Roseateles amylovorans: one gene and its partner. The protein of the gene in region 1 interacts with the protein of each later gene in a pairwise test. Links are inferred from orthologs where the notes say so. Each region holds a gene or a part of one and is shown in the gene's direction. Other genes may lie near its edges. The genes, in order: dnaE and N4261_RS15230.

Region 1 (7,446 bases):
CGGCAGGGTGGGCGGACAAGCCGCCGGCGCCCCGCCGCACGCGTCAGAAAACCGAGGATTGTAGGGCGATGGGCGGACGCCGGGCGGCAGGTGACGGGCGGTTTCCGCAGCTGTCGCCGGCGGCCTTCAGGCGCCTGGGGTCAGGTCCGGCGCGCTCATTGGCGCTGGACGGCGGAGGGCGTTCGCTCCAGCTTCACATCGGTCGGCTTGATCCGCATCGGCGCGCTGGCACTGCAGATCTCGGTGTGCTCCGGGCTGTGCACGAACCAGCCGCCGCGGTGGCGACGCGCCTCCAGCAGCTCCTGCCAGGTCGGGGTGTCGGTGCGAAGCACCTGCAGCGACGGGCGCTGGTCCGGCGGCAGCGCCGCGGCCAAGGCCACCCGCTCGATCACCACCCGCTGCTCCGGCTTGTCATAGAACCCCATGCGGGCGCCGCCGCGGGGCAGGGCGGCGAGAAACTCCATGCCTTTGAGCACCCGGCCGACGACGGTGATGTTGAGATCCAGCCCGCGCGGCGCATGGCCGATGACCGCATACAGCTCCGCCCCGGTGCTGGAGTCCACCGCGTTGCCGCGACCGGCGCCGACAGTCGCATAGCAATGCGCCAGCCAGGCGCGGTTGGCCTTGGGCTCGGCGGCGACCGGGAAGCCGTCAACATGGCCGGTGCGCGGCGCCCAGCCGTCGATGTCCGGCAGCACGGTCAGCGGCAGGCCCTTGAGCGGGATCGAGAACTCCGCCGGCACCTGCGTCGTGGCGCCGGCCGGGAAGGGCTTGCCCTGGCCCTTGAGGCCGGTGTCCTCGTCGTCGGCCTTGGGGTCGCCCCATTGGGTCACATAGTTGTCCTGGACCCGGAGGATGGCCAGGCCGTCGTAGTAGCCGCCGCGCGCCAGGGCACGGATGTTGTCCACATGGCGCGGTGCGAAGCGGGGCGCGAGTTCGATGAGCACCTCGCCCTGCGGCAGCGTCATCAGCAGCAGGTTCTCCGGGGCCACATCGCGCCAGGCGCTGGCCGGGGCGGTGGCAATGATGTCGGCGCTGGTGGGCGGCTGACGAGCCGGCGCCGCGCTGGCGGCCTGCTGGGCGGTGGCGGCGCGGGCGGCCTTGGCCGGGGCGGCGGGCTTGGCGGCCGCGGGCGCGGTCGCGGCCGTGGAAGCATCGGCGGCGATCGACAGCAGCGGCGCGCTCAGCGCCAGGACGGCCAGCAGGGGCAAGGTCTTCATCCATCCGCTCCGGGAGTGTTCGATGGGGATGCAGCATAGCGTCCGGTGGACGCCCGCCGAGCGCCATCGACCCCTTCCGAATGGCGGGCGCCCCCGGGCGACTCCCTACAATCCCGGGATGGCTTTCGTTCATCTCCGCATTCACACCGAGTTCTCTGTCGTCGACGGCACCCTGCGCATCGACGACGCCGCCAAGGCCGCCGCTAAGGACGGCCAGGTCGCCCTGGGCCTGACCGATCTGGCCAACATGTTTGGCGGGGTGAAGTTCTACAACGCCTGTCGCAAGAAGGGCGTCAAGCCGATCCTGGGTGCGGAGGTCTGGGTGGAGCCCGACACCAGCGACAAGCCGCCCAGCCGCGTGCTGCTGCTGGTGCAGAGCAGCCAGGGTTATCTCAACCTGAGCGAGCTGCTGTCGCGGGCCTGGATCCAGAACGTGCAGCGCAACCAGGCGCTGCTCAAGCTGGAATGGATGCAGGAGCTCAACGACGGCCTGATCTGTCTGGGCGGCATGCAGTTCGGCCCGATCGGACAGGCCCTGGTGGCCGGCGACCAGGCCCGCGCGCTGGACTGGGCCCGCCGGCTGGGCGCCATCTATCCGAACCGCTTCTACATTGAGCTGCAGCGCGCCGGTCTGCCCGGGCAGGAGGCGCTGGTGCGCCAGCTGGTGCCGCTGGCGGCCAAGGCCGGGTTGCCGGTGGTGGCGACCCATCCGATCCAGTTCCTGAGCGAGGACGATTACGAGGCCCATGAGGCCCGGGTCTGCGTCGCCGACGGTGAAACGCTGGCCAATCCCAAGCGCATCAAGCGTTTCCTGCCCAGCCAGCATTACAAGACGCAGGCGGAGATGGAGCGGCTGTTCGCCGACATTCCGAGCGCGATTGCCAACACCGTCGAGATCGCCCGGCGTTGCAGCCTGACGCTGGTGCTGGGCAAGCCGCAACTGCCCAACTTCCCCACGCCGATCCAGGCCGACGGCACGCCGCTGCCGATGGAGCAGTACTTCCGCCAGCTGTCCTACGAGGGTCTGGAAGACCGCCTGCGGCTGCTGTTCCCTGACCCGGCCAAGCGCGACGCGGTGCGGCCGCGGTATGTCGAGCGGCTGGAGTTCGAGCTCGAGACCATCATCAAGATGGGCTTCCCGGGCTACTTCCTGATCGTGGGTGACTTCATCCGCTGGGCGAAGAACAACGGCTGTCCGGTCGGCCCGGGACGGGGCTCGGGCGCCGGTTCGCTGGTGGCCTATGTGCTGTTGATCACCGACCTGGACCCGCTGCAGTACAACCTGCTGTTCGAGCGCTTCCTGAATCCGGAGCGGGTGTCGATGCCTGACTTCGACATCGACTTCTGCCAGGGCAACCGCGACCGGGTCATCGAGTATGTGAAGGACAAGTACGGCCGCCCGGCCGTCAGCCAGATCGCGACCTTCGGCACCATGGCCGCCAAGGCGGCGCTGCGCGACATCGGCCGGGTGCTGGGCATGGGCTTCGGCCAGGTGGATTCCATCGCCAAGCTGATTCCGGCGCCACCGGGCAAGACGGTGACGCTGGCGCCGGTGCCCGCCGAGCCCGACGGCGGCATCATCTACGCCCGCAAGGAAGCGCCCGAGCTGGAGGAGCGCGAGAAGGCCGACGAGGAAATCGCCGAGCTGCTCAAGCTCGCCACCCGCGTTGAAGGCATGGTGCGCAACATCGGCATGCATGCCGGGGGTGTGCTGATCGCGCCGGGCAAGATCACCGACTTCTGTCCGCAGTACCAGCAGCCGGGTTCGACCTCCGCGGTCAGCCAGTACGACAAGGACGACGTGGAGGCCATCGGCCTGGTGAAGTTCGACTTCCTGGGTCTGGCCACGCTGACCATCCTCGAGCTGGCCAAGGACTTCATCATTGCGCGGCATCCGGCGCAGAAGGACTTCTCCTTCGAAACGATTCCGCTGGCCGATGCCAAGGTCTACAAGCTGTTCTCCGACGGGTTGACCGAGTCGGTGTTCCAGTTTGAATCCACCGGCATGCAGAAGATGCTGAAGGAGGCCAAGCCCTCCCGCCTGGAAGACCTGATCGCGCTGAACGCGTTGTACCGGCCGGGCCCGATGGACCTGATCCCGACCTTCGTCGCGCGCAAGCACGGCAAGGAAGTGGTGGAGTATCCGCATCCGCTGACCGAGCCGGTGCTGTCCGAGACCTACGGGATCATGGTCTACCAGGAACAGGTGATGCAGACCGCCCAGGTGCTGGGCGGCTACAGCCTCGGTGGTGCGGACATGCTGCGCCGCGCCATGGGCAAGAAGAAGCCCGAGGAGATGGCCAAGCACCGGCTGATCTTCCGCGAAGGCGCGGCACAGAAGGGCATCAACGAGGCCAAGGCGGACGAGGTCTTCGACCTGATGGAGAAGTTCGCGGGCTACGGCTTCAACAAGTCGCATGCCGCCGCGTACTCGCTGCTGGCCTATCACACGGCCTGGCTGAAGGTGCATTTCACGGCGGAGTTCTTCGCCGCGAACATGACCATCGAAATGGACGACACCGACAAGCTCAAGGTGTTGCTCAACGATGCCAAGCTGTTCGGCATCACCTTCCAGCCGCCCAATGTGAACCTGGGCGTCTACCGCTTCGAGCCGATCAACAACAAGCTGATCAACTACGGCCTGGGCGCCATCAAGGGCACCGGCCAGGGCGCGATCGAGGCCATCGTGCGGGCCCGCACCGAGGGCGGTCCGTTCAAGAGCTTCTTCGACTTCTGTGCCCGGGTGGACCGCAAGGCGGTCAACAAGCGGGTGGTGGAAGCGCTGATCAAGGCGGGCGGGTTCGACGAACTGGAAGCCGACCGTGCCCGGCTGCTGGCCAGCGTCGCGCTCGGCTACACCTATGCGGACAACCTGGCGCAGAACGTCAACCAGGGCGGCCTGTTCGACTTCGACGACACCCATGGCTCCTCCACGGCGGAGCCCGACCTGGTGCAGGTCGATCCCTGGGGCATCAAGGAGCGGCTGAGCCTGGAGAAGACGGCGATCGGCTTCTACCTGTCCGGGCACCTCTTCGATGAATCCGAACCGGAGCTGCGCAAGATGGTCAAGCGCCGCATCGTCGATCTGCAGGACAGCCGGGAGCCGGTGGTGGTGGCGGGCATCGTCAGCGACCTCCGGGTGATCAACGGGCAGCGCGGCCGCGTGGGCATCTTCAAGCTGGACGACAAGACCGATGCGATCGAGGCGGTCGCCAACGACGAGCTGCTCACCACCCACAAGGAGCTGCTGGTCGAGGACGAGCTGATCATCGCCATCGGCAAGGTGCAGAACGATCGCTTCTCCGGAGGCCTGCGGATGAACATCCAGCAGGTCTTCGGCCTGCCGGCGGCGCGGGCGCGCTTCGGCCGCTTCCTGCGCACCGCACCCAACCTGCCGGCGGCTTCGGTGCTGGAACTGATCAAGAACTGGCCGGCCAAGCGGGTCGAGACCGATCAGGGCGTGGTCAGCCAAGGGCTCGAACTGCGCATCCCGATCAAGCGGGATGGCGCTGTGGCCGAGCTCGGCCTTGGGGGCGCGGGGAAGTTCTGGCCCAGCGACGAGGCTTTGCAGAAGCTCGCGCCGGCTGAGATCGTCTACGACTCAGGCGGTTGAGCGCGTCGGCGTGGGCGTCTGCTTCGGCTTCGGCGTTGCGCGCTCGTATCGGCGTCTCACGCTGGCGCGACGTTCGAGGCACCGAGCAAGGCCAGCCAAGCCCGCGGCCCGCTTCGCTCAGGCGCTCCGCATTCGCTCCGCGGGCCGCGGGCTTGGCTGTCCCGAGACGTTGTTGGTTGTGGACGTTGCACGATGGCCTCGGTCTGCAAACGGCCAAGGCCTGACCCCGATCACCTCGGTGATTCGAGCGTGAGCTGCCGGCCCGCCTGGGAGTGAATGCGAAGCGCCTGAACGGACAGGCGGGCCGGCAGCTCGCGCTCACGCGCTGACCGTCGCACCGGGCGATGGGGTCAGGAGGTGCTGCGCCGCACGCACCGAGCAAGGCCGGCCAAGCCCGCGGCCCGCTTCGCTCAGACGCTCCGCATTCGCTCCGCGGGCCGCGGGCTTGGCCGTCCCGAGACGCTGTTGGCTGTGGACCTTGCACGATGGCCTCGGTCTGCAAAGGGCCAAGGCCTGACCCCGATCACCTCGGTGATTCGAGCGTGAGCTGCCGGCCCGCCTGGGAGTGAATGCGGAGCGCCTGAACGGACAGGCGGGCCGGCAGCTCGCGCTCACGCGCTGACCGTCGCACCGGGCGATGGGGTCAGGAGGTGCTGCGCCGCACGCACCGAGCAAGGCCGGCCAAGCCTGCGGCCCGCTTCGCTCAGACGCTCCGCATTCGCTCTGCGGGCCGCGGGCTTGGCCGTCCCGAGACGCTGTCGGCAGTAGACATTCCACGATGGCCTTGGTCTGCAAATGGCCAAGGCCTGACCCCGATCACCTCGGTGATTCGAGCGTGAGCTGCCGGCCCGCCTGGGAGTGAATGCGGAGCGCCTGAACGGACAGGCGGGCCGGCAGCTCGCGCTCACGCGCTGACCGTCGCACCGGGCGATGGGGTCATGAGGTGCTGCGCCGCACGCACCGAGCAAGGCCGGCCAAGCCCGCAGCCCGCTTCGCTCAGACGCTCCGCATTCGCTCCGCGGGCCGCGGGCTTGGCCGTCCCGAGACGCTGTCGGCTGTGGACCTTGCACGATGGCCTTGGTCTGCAAATGGCCAAGGCCTGACCCCGATCACCTCGGTGATTCGAGCGTGAGCTGCCGGCCCGCCTGGGAGTGAATGCGGAGCGCCTGAACGGACAGGCGGGCCGGCAGCTCGCGCTCACGCGCTGACCGTCGCACCGGGCGATGGGGTCAGGAGGTGCTGCGCTACACGCACCGAGCAAGGCCAGCCCAGCGGGAGACGATGTTGGATGAGTCCGGTCGCGCAAGTGATTCGCCCCCCACGCTGCTCCGACGCCCCCTTGTGTCAAGCATCAGGGTAGACCCTTAGGAGGGCGGTCCATCACCTTCGCTCAAGAGATCCGACAGGACCCGCGCTCATCAAGACGCCCCCCCGTGTGTGGTGCAGAAGTCTCGTTCGGTCTCAGACTTTTGCTGATCTTGGCTCAGGGTGAGCGATCTCGGATGGCTCGGAAACATCGCCCTCAGTATGATTCAGTTGCAAACCAAAAAACGTTAAATATCACGAGGGAGGCGCCATGACGCAACCAAAGGACCTGCACGCAAACGACGCCAGTGCGATGCTTGACCCCCAACGTCCAACACCGCGTGGACGCCGCTTGTCCGGCGCGCCGATGATGATGGCGCTGGAACCCCGGTTGATGTTTGACGCCTCGGTGGCGGCGGTCGGCGTGGTGGTGGATGCCGCCCATGCGACTGCTGCGACCGATGCAACCCATGCCGCTGCGGACCTGGCCCAGGCCGACCGCACCGCCGCCGTCACGGCCGCCGCTGCCGCTGCAGCACCAGCTGAACCTGCTCGCCATGAGGTGGTGTTCATCGACAGCCTGGTCGCCAACGGCCAGGCACTCGCCCAGGCGATGCCGGCGGGCGTGGAGGTGGTGTTCCTGGAGGCCAACAAGGACGGCTTCGTCCAGATGGCGGGCTACCTGTCCGGCCGGCACGACATCGATTCGATTTCCTTGATCTCCCACGGCAGCACCGGCGCGGTCAAGGCCGGCAGTGTCTGGCTGACCAGCGACACCCTGGCCGCCCATGCCGACGCGCTCCGCGCCATTGGCAGCACGCTGTCGCCCGATGGCGATCTCATGCTGTATGGCTGCAAGACAGGCGCCGGCAATGAGGGCCAGGCCTTGCTCGCTCAGGTGGCCGCATTGACCGGCGCCGATGTGGCGGGCTCGTCGGACAACACGGGCGGCACCGCTGCCGGCGGCAACTGGGCGCTGGAGCGCGTGGTGGGCCAGATCGAGACGGCAGCGCTGTCCGGCCCGACGTTCAGCGGCTACAGCGGCCTGCTGGCCGGTCCGACCTCGCAACTCTTCGATACCGTCATCCTGGATGGCTCAGGGTACAGCTACGTGCCAACGGGCCAGTCGAGCACCTTCGAAGGCTGGACCTTCTCGGTGCTAGACCGCACGGGCTCGATCGATCCGGGCGGCCAGATGGCCTACACCAACGATGCGAGCACCACGGGTCTGGCCAACAACAACAACGACAAGGCGTTGGTCTTCCAGGGAAGCTTCGAAGGCACGACCGGTCAAGCCGCCGCGTCGTT
Region 2 (6,249 bases), 360 kb from region 1 along the record:
TTCCAGCGCCTGGGCCTGGGCGTCGGCCTGGCGCTGTGGTCCTGCGCCCTCAAGCTGCCGGGACGCTTCTATGAGCTGATGCCGATCGCCGTGCTGATCGGCACCATCTTCAGCCTGGCCCGGCTGGCTCAGTCGAGCGAGTTCACCATCCTGCGTACCGGCGGTCTCGGACCGCAGCGCGCCCTGGGATTGCTGAGCACCCTGGCCCTGGGTTTCGCGGCGCTGGCCTTCGTGATGGGCGACTACGTCAATCCCTGGGCGGACCGTCAGGCCCAGTTGCTCAAGTCACGCGCCAGCGGCGGCGTGACCAACGCTGCCGGCGCCTGGATGAAGGACCGCGACGGCGACTACAGCTATGCGGTCCATGTGGGCCGGGCCAAGGCCAACGGCGTGATGGAAGAGGTGCTGATCCTGGAGTTCGATCCCAAAGGCGCCATGGCCACCCGCCTGACCGCCAAGGAGGCCACGGTGGACCCCGGCGGCCGCTGGCAGCTGCAGAATGTGCGGCTGATGCAGTGGTCGCGCGCGCCGACGCCGCTGGGCCGGCTGACGGGCCGCACCACCGACGCGCCCAATCCCGACTCGCCGCAGGACAAGCTGGCCGACAACCCCACCGTGCGTGAGCTGCTCCTGCCGCAATACAGCTGGCAGAGCCAGTTGCCGGCCGGTGTGGTGTCGGCTGCGGTTCAGCCGACCTGGAACATGTCGACGCTGGAGCTCTACCGCTACACCCGCCATCTGTCGTCGCAGGAACAGTCTTCGCAGCAGCCGGAGATCCAGTTCTGGCGCAAGGCGTTCTATCCGTTCGCCTGCATGGTGATGGTGGCATTGGCCCTGCCCTTTGCCTACCTGCATTTCCGCGCGGGCGGCATCAGCGTCAAGGTGTTCGGCGGCATCATGCTGGGCATCAGCTTCGTGGTGCTGAATGCGGTGGCCGGCCATCTGGGCATGCTGCGCGACTGGACCCCCTGGCTGGTGGCTTCGGTGCCCAGCCTGCTGTACCTGGGCATTTCCATGGCCGCCTTCTGGTGGCTGGTGCGTTTCCGATGACTGCCATGACCACTTCTCTACAAGACGGCCTGCTCCTGTTCGCCCACGGCGCGCGCGACCCGGCCTGGGCCCGCCCCTTCCAGTCGATCGCGGCGGAACTGCAGGCTCAGCGGCCCGACCTGCCGCTGGCGCTGGGCTACCTCGAGCTGATGGCCCCCGACATCGCCACCGCCGCCGGCGCTCTGATCGCACGCGGCTGCACCCGGATCCAGGTCGTGCCGATGTTCCTGGGCTCCAGCGGCCATGTGCGCCGCGATGTGCCGCCGCTGATCGAGGCGCTGGAGCGGGACCATCCCGCCGTGCGCTTCGTGCTGCATGACGCGATCGGTGAGCAGCCGTCGGTCATCCGTGCGATGTCGGCGGCGACGCTGGAGGTGATTTCCGGCGTGGACGATCGCCCCGCGACAGGTCCCGCCGCGCAGCAGCCGTGACGTCAGCAGTGTCGCGCTGAAGCCTGCCAAAGCTCGCCAAAGCCAGTCAAAGCCAGTCAAAGCCCTCTCCAGCCCAGCGAACGGTCCCCACCCACGGTCGCGCCAATGACGCTCCGGAAAGCACTCACGATCAAGCCATGAACCTGCACCAGTTCCGCTTCGTGCAAGAGGCCGCGCGCCGCAACCTCAACCTCACCGAGACGGCCAAGGCGCTCTACACCTCGCAGCCCGGGGTCTCCAAGGCCATTCTTGAGCTGGAGGAAGAGCTGGGCGTGGACATCTTCTCGCGCCACGGCAAGCGCTTGCGCAGCATCACCGAGCCGGGCCAGCAGGTGCTCAAGTCGGTCGAGATCATCATGCGGGAGGTCGGTAACCTCAAGCGCATCGGCGAGGAATACTCCAAGCAGGACGCCGGCACCCTGTCGATCGCCACCACCCACACCCAGGCCCGCTATGTGCTGCCCGGGCCGGTCACGCAGCTGCGCAAGCAGTTCCCGCAGGTCAACATCGGGCTGCACCAAGGCAGTCCGGACCAGGTCGCCCGCATGCTGATCGACGAGACCGCAGATGTGGGCCTGGCCACCGAATCGCTGTCGCAGTTCGACGAGCTGGTGACCCTGCCCGCCTACGAATGGCAGCACGTGCTGGTGATGCGGGCGGAGCATCCACTGGCGCAGGTCGAGCGGGTTCACCTGGAGCAGATCGCCGCCGAGCCGCTGGTCTCCTACCACCCGAGTTTCACCGGCCGCACCCGCATCGACCGCGCCTTCGCCCAACGGCAGTTGACGCCCAACGTGGTGCTGGAGGCGATCGACTCCGATGTCATCAAGACCTATGTCCGCCTGGGACTGGGCATCGGCATCGTCGCCGAGATGGCGGTGCGGGAAGACCCGCCCAACGGGGAACTGGTGTGGCGTCCGCTGGGCCATCTGCTGGGTCAGAACGTGGCGCGGATCGCCTTCAAGAAAGGCGCCTACCTGCGCAACTATGTCTACAGCTTCGCCGAGCTGCTGTCGGACCGGCTCAACCGCACGCTGCTGCAGCGCGCCATGAGCGGCGACGCCACTGATTACGGCCTGTGACGATGGCAGGCGCCCCCCGCCCGGGCCCACGACCGGTCATCACGGCGGTCCACACTGGCGGTGAACTCGGCTGATCACCACAGTCTGTCACCGGTCACCGGCCCGCCCTTCGAATCCAAGGACCTCTACGGACACCGAGCATGACGACGACCTCCTCGATCACTCCCCGCCCCCCCTACACGCCAGCGCCCGCCAGCCGCCTGCCGCAGCTCGGCACGACGGTGTTCAGCGTGATGTCGGCGCTCGCCCAGCAGCACCAGGCGGTCAACCTGGGTCAGGGCTTTCCGGACTTCGAGGGCGACCCCGCCTTGCTCGATGCGGTGAATGACGCCATGCGGGCCGGGCACAACCAGTACCCGCCGATGCCAGGTGTTCCCGCACTGCGCCAGGCCATCGCCGCCAAGGTCGAGGCGCTGTATGGCCATCGGTATGACCCGGACACCGAGATCACCGTCACCGCCGGCGCCACCCAGGCGATCCTCACCGCCCTGCTGTCCATCGTGCATCCCGGCGATGAGGTCATCGTGCTGGAGCCCGCCTATGACAGCTACGCCCCCAACATCGCCCTGGCCGGCGGCACCATGGTGCCGGTGCCGCTGGACCCGCAGACCTTCCGCCCGGACATCGATCGCCTCCGCGCCGCGATCACGCCACGCACCCGGGCGCTGATGATCAACAGCCCGCACAACCCCAGCGGCGCGGTCTGGACCGCCGATGAGCTGCAGCAGTTGGCCGCGCTGCTGGACGGCACCGAGGTGGTCGTCATCAGCGACGAGGTCTATGAGCACATGGTCTACGACGGCCAGCAGCACCAGAGCGTGGCCCGGCTGCCGTCGCTGGCGGCCCGCAGCTTCGTGGTGTCGAGCTTCGGCAAGACCTATCACGTCACCGGCTGGAAGATCGGCTATGTCACCGCGCCGGCGTCGCTGATGGCCGAGTTCCGCAAGGTGCACCAGTACAACGTGTTCTCGGTGAATGCGCCGATGCAGGTCGGCTTGGCGACCTACATGCGGGATCCCGCACCCTATCTGGGGCTGAGCGATTTCTACCAACACAAGCGCGACCGTTTTCGCGCCGGTCTCGCCGACACCGCATTCCAGCTGCTGCCCTGCCCCGGCAGCTATTTCCAGTCGGTGAACTACAGCCGCCTGCCCGAATCGCTGGCCGCGATGGGCGACATGGCCTTGTGCCAGTGGCTGACCCGGGAGATCGGCGTCGCCGCCATTCCCATGTCGGCCTTCTACAGCCGCGGCAGCGACGCGAAGATCATCCGCTTCTGCTTCGCGAAGAAGGACGAGACGCTGGATCTGGCGCTGGCCCGCTTGAAGAAGGTCTGAGGCTGAAGGAGGCGTCACGTGCGATCCTGATGCCGACCCCGATCCCGATCCCGATCGTGGTCGTCGTGGTCGTCGTGAGTCACGTCATGGCCATGGCCACGGTCGCGCGATTGCTGTCCTGACGGTCGCCGCAACCGTCCTCCACAAGCGCATGCCGCATGGGGCGGCGCTCTCAGAGCGGCTTGGGCGCCTCGGGCGGTTCGTCGTCGACCAGCGAGAGGTCCAGGTCCACCGACTGCACCACGGCCGCTCGCAACGGCGACTTGCCCGGCGACGTAGGCGCCTGGAACACCATCGTGGCCATCATGTCCGGATTGGTGGTGGCGTCCAGCGGCAGGACCACATCCACATCCCCGTTGCGCAATTCGTGCTCGGCCCGGTCGCGGGCGACGGCATAGAGCATGAGCAGGTCCCGGTAAGCCGGCAGGCCCAGGTCGCCGCTGTACTCCTGGTGGCGCGACAGCAGATCCTGCAGCAGGCTCATGCTGCCGGCCGGATCAGGCCAGGCGGCCTCCAGGCGCTGCAGCAATTCCTCATGCGCCTCCAGCCCGGTGCCTTCGTTCAGGTCCTCGCTCCATGACGGCGGACGGGCCTGGAAATGCTGGGCAAAACGGGAGGCGATGCGGTCGTAGGCGTCGCGGTCGCCGCGGCGCTGGTAGAGCTCCATCAGCTTGAGATAGGGCAAGCCACTGGCCGCCGCACGCTCACCCAACCGGCCGGACAGCAGCTCAATGGCGGCATCGTCCTGGCCCAGGACCATGAAGAAATCGACCTGCTGTTCCAGGTCGATCAATTCCTCCACCGTCACCGGCGCCGGGAAGCCGGGATCGACCGCGAGCGGCATCGGCTGGGTGTCCAGGTGCAGCGGCGCGAGTTGCAGACCGGAGGACTTCGGGCTGGGCGACGGCAGACTGGGCAACTCGAGAGAATCCAGATGGTCGAGCGCCGCCATCGCGTCGTCCACCGCAGAGCTGACCGGCGGCCGCGTGTGCGGGACAGCCGCCGGCCGCATCGCGCGCGGAGGAAACTCGATCGTGCGGTCAGGATCGGTGATGTTCAGCGGCATCGGCACCGTGCTGGTGTCGATCAGCGGTTCGTCGTCGGCCTCGTCATCATGCCGTTCATACCTTGACCCCGGACGGTCGCCCTCATGCTCATGGCCGTGCAACGGCGCGGGAACGGTGTTGGGCATGGGCGCGTAGAACGACGAACCCGACGCAGCGGACGGACTGCCCGACGCCGCAGACGACGAGAACGCCGATGCCACTGCGGGCGCCGACGCCGGCAGCGGTGACAGTCCACCGGGCCGCGACACCGCACCGTCAGCGCCTGTGGCCGACGCCGTCGGATCGGCCAGCGCCGAGGCGTCCTGCCTGGATTCGCTCCACCAGCTCTGTTCCGCATCCCGCGGCGACCGACGACCTCGCCACAGCAGCACGGTGCTGGCGGCCAGGCCCAGGCTGAGCAGCGTCAGGCCAAGCAGCCAGACCGAGGTCATGCGGCCGCTGTCGCCCGACGCGGCCTCGCGGGCCATCACCAGTTCCTGGCGCAGGGCCTGCAGCGCCGCCTGGGTGCGTTGCTGTTCCGTCTGCAGGTCCGCCACCCGCTTTTCCATGGACTGCAATTGCCGCTGTGCCAACTCGGCGGCGCTGGCCGCACTGGCTGCGGCCTCTGCGGCCAGTTGGGCTGGGCTGGGCAGGGTCAGCGCCTCGGCGGGTTCGAGCGACAGGCGTGGCGCCGCCGTGGCCCGCTGTGCGGATGGCGGTGACGCCACCATGGCGTGGTCCGGCGCGCGACGCGCCGCCGCCCGACGCGCGCGCTGCGGCGCGCTGCCAGCGGCGGTGGGCGCGGAGGCTGCCACGGTCGCAGTGACCTCGGCGAGCCGCGAAGGATTGACCCGCCCGGTCGAGTTGGCGCCCTCCTCGCGGCCCCGGGCTTCACGCGAAGTCTGACCTGCGGTCGGCGTGGCGGCGGGAGCGGTGAGCGTCGTCACCACCGCGCCGGGCTCCGCGGCCGCAGCATCCTGGCTGTGCCCGGGCGGATCGATGAAGGCGGTGAATTGGCGAGTGAGGCGTGCCGGGCAGCCGACGCTCAATTGCACCGAGACCAGCGGCTCATCGATCGCCTGGGTGCTCCGGAGTCGCACGCCGCGTGGTGCCGCGCCATCACCTTCCAGTTGCCACTGCAAGGCGCTGGGCAGCACCAGGTTGTCACCGGCCAGGACTTCGGCACGGATGCAATCTGCGGTGAGCGTCTCGCCCGGACCGAGCTGGATGGGGAACAACAGGTTCAGCGGCTGGCCCAGTGCCGAGGCCGCTTGCGGACGACCCACACCCAGGCTCCAGGCGG

The links.
Region 2: the proteins of dnaE (region 1) and N4261_RS15230 interact in binary tests that used the Escherichia coli proteins (3 or more experiments, as listed by UniProt). The link is inferred for Roseateles amylovorans from one-to-one orthologs.

What each region holds. Positions count from the first base shown.
Region 1 is NZ_CP104562.2:4,040,831-4,048,276, reverse strand. The notes cover bases 994-5,033. They hold dnaE (DNA polymerase III subunit alpha), read left to right. Parts: upstream 994-1,338; coding sequence 1,339-4,833; downstream 4,834-5,033. Other genes in these bases: N4261_RS16745 (peptidylprolyl isomerase), read right to left, coding at 994-1,220. In the rest of the region: more of N4261_RS16745, read right to left, coding at 156-993; N4261_RS16735 (DUF4347 domain-containing protein), read left to right, coding at 6,410-7,446. UniProt on the Escherichia coli protein: DNA polymerase III is a complex, multichain enzyme responsible for most of the replicative synthesis in bacteria. This DNA polymerase also exhibits 3' to 5' exonuclease activity. The alpha chain is the DNA polymerase catalytic subunit.
Region 2 is NZ_CP104562.2:3,685,460-3,691,708, forward strand. Bases 1,959-4,801 are described here. They hold N4261_RS15230 (pyridoxal phosphate-dependent aminotransferase), read left to right. Parts: upstream 1,959-2,703; coding sequence 2,704-3,900; downstream 3,901-4,801. Other genes in these bases: N4261_RS15225 (CysB family HTH-type transcriptional regulator), read left to right, coding at 1,959-2,563; N4261_RS15235 (type IV pilus assembly protein FimV), read right to left, coding at 4,073-4,801. In the rest of the region: LPS export ABC transporter permease LptG, read left to right, coding at 1-1,050; N4261_RS15220 (sirohydrochlorin chelatase), read left to right, coding at 1,056-1,481; more of N4261_RS15225, read left to right, coding at 1,619-1,958; more of N4261_RS15235, read right to left, coding at 4,802-6,249. UniProt on the Escherichia coli protein: Shows aminotransferase activity with methionine and histidine as substrates, and to a lesser extent also with phenylalanine.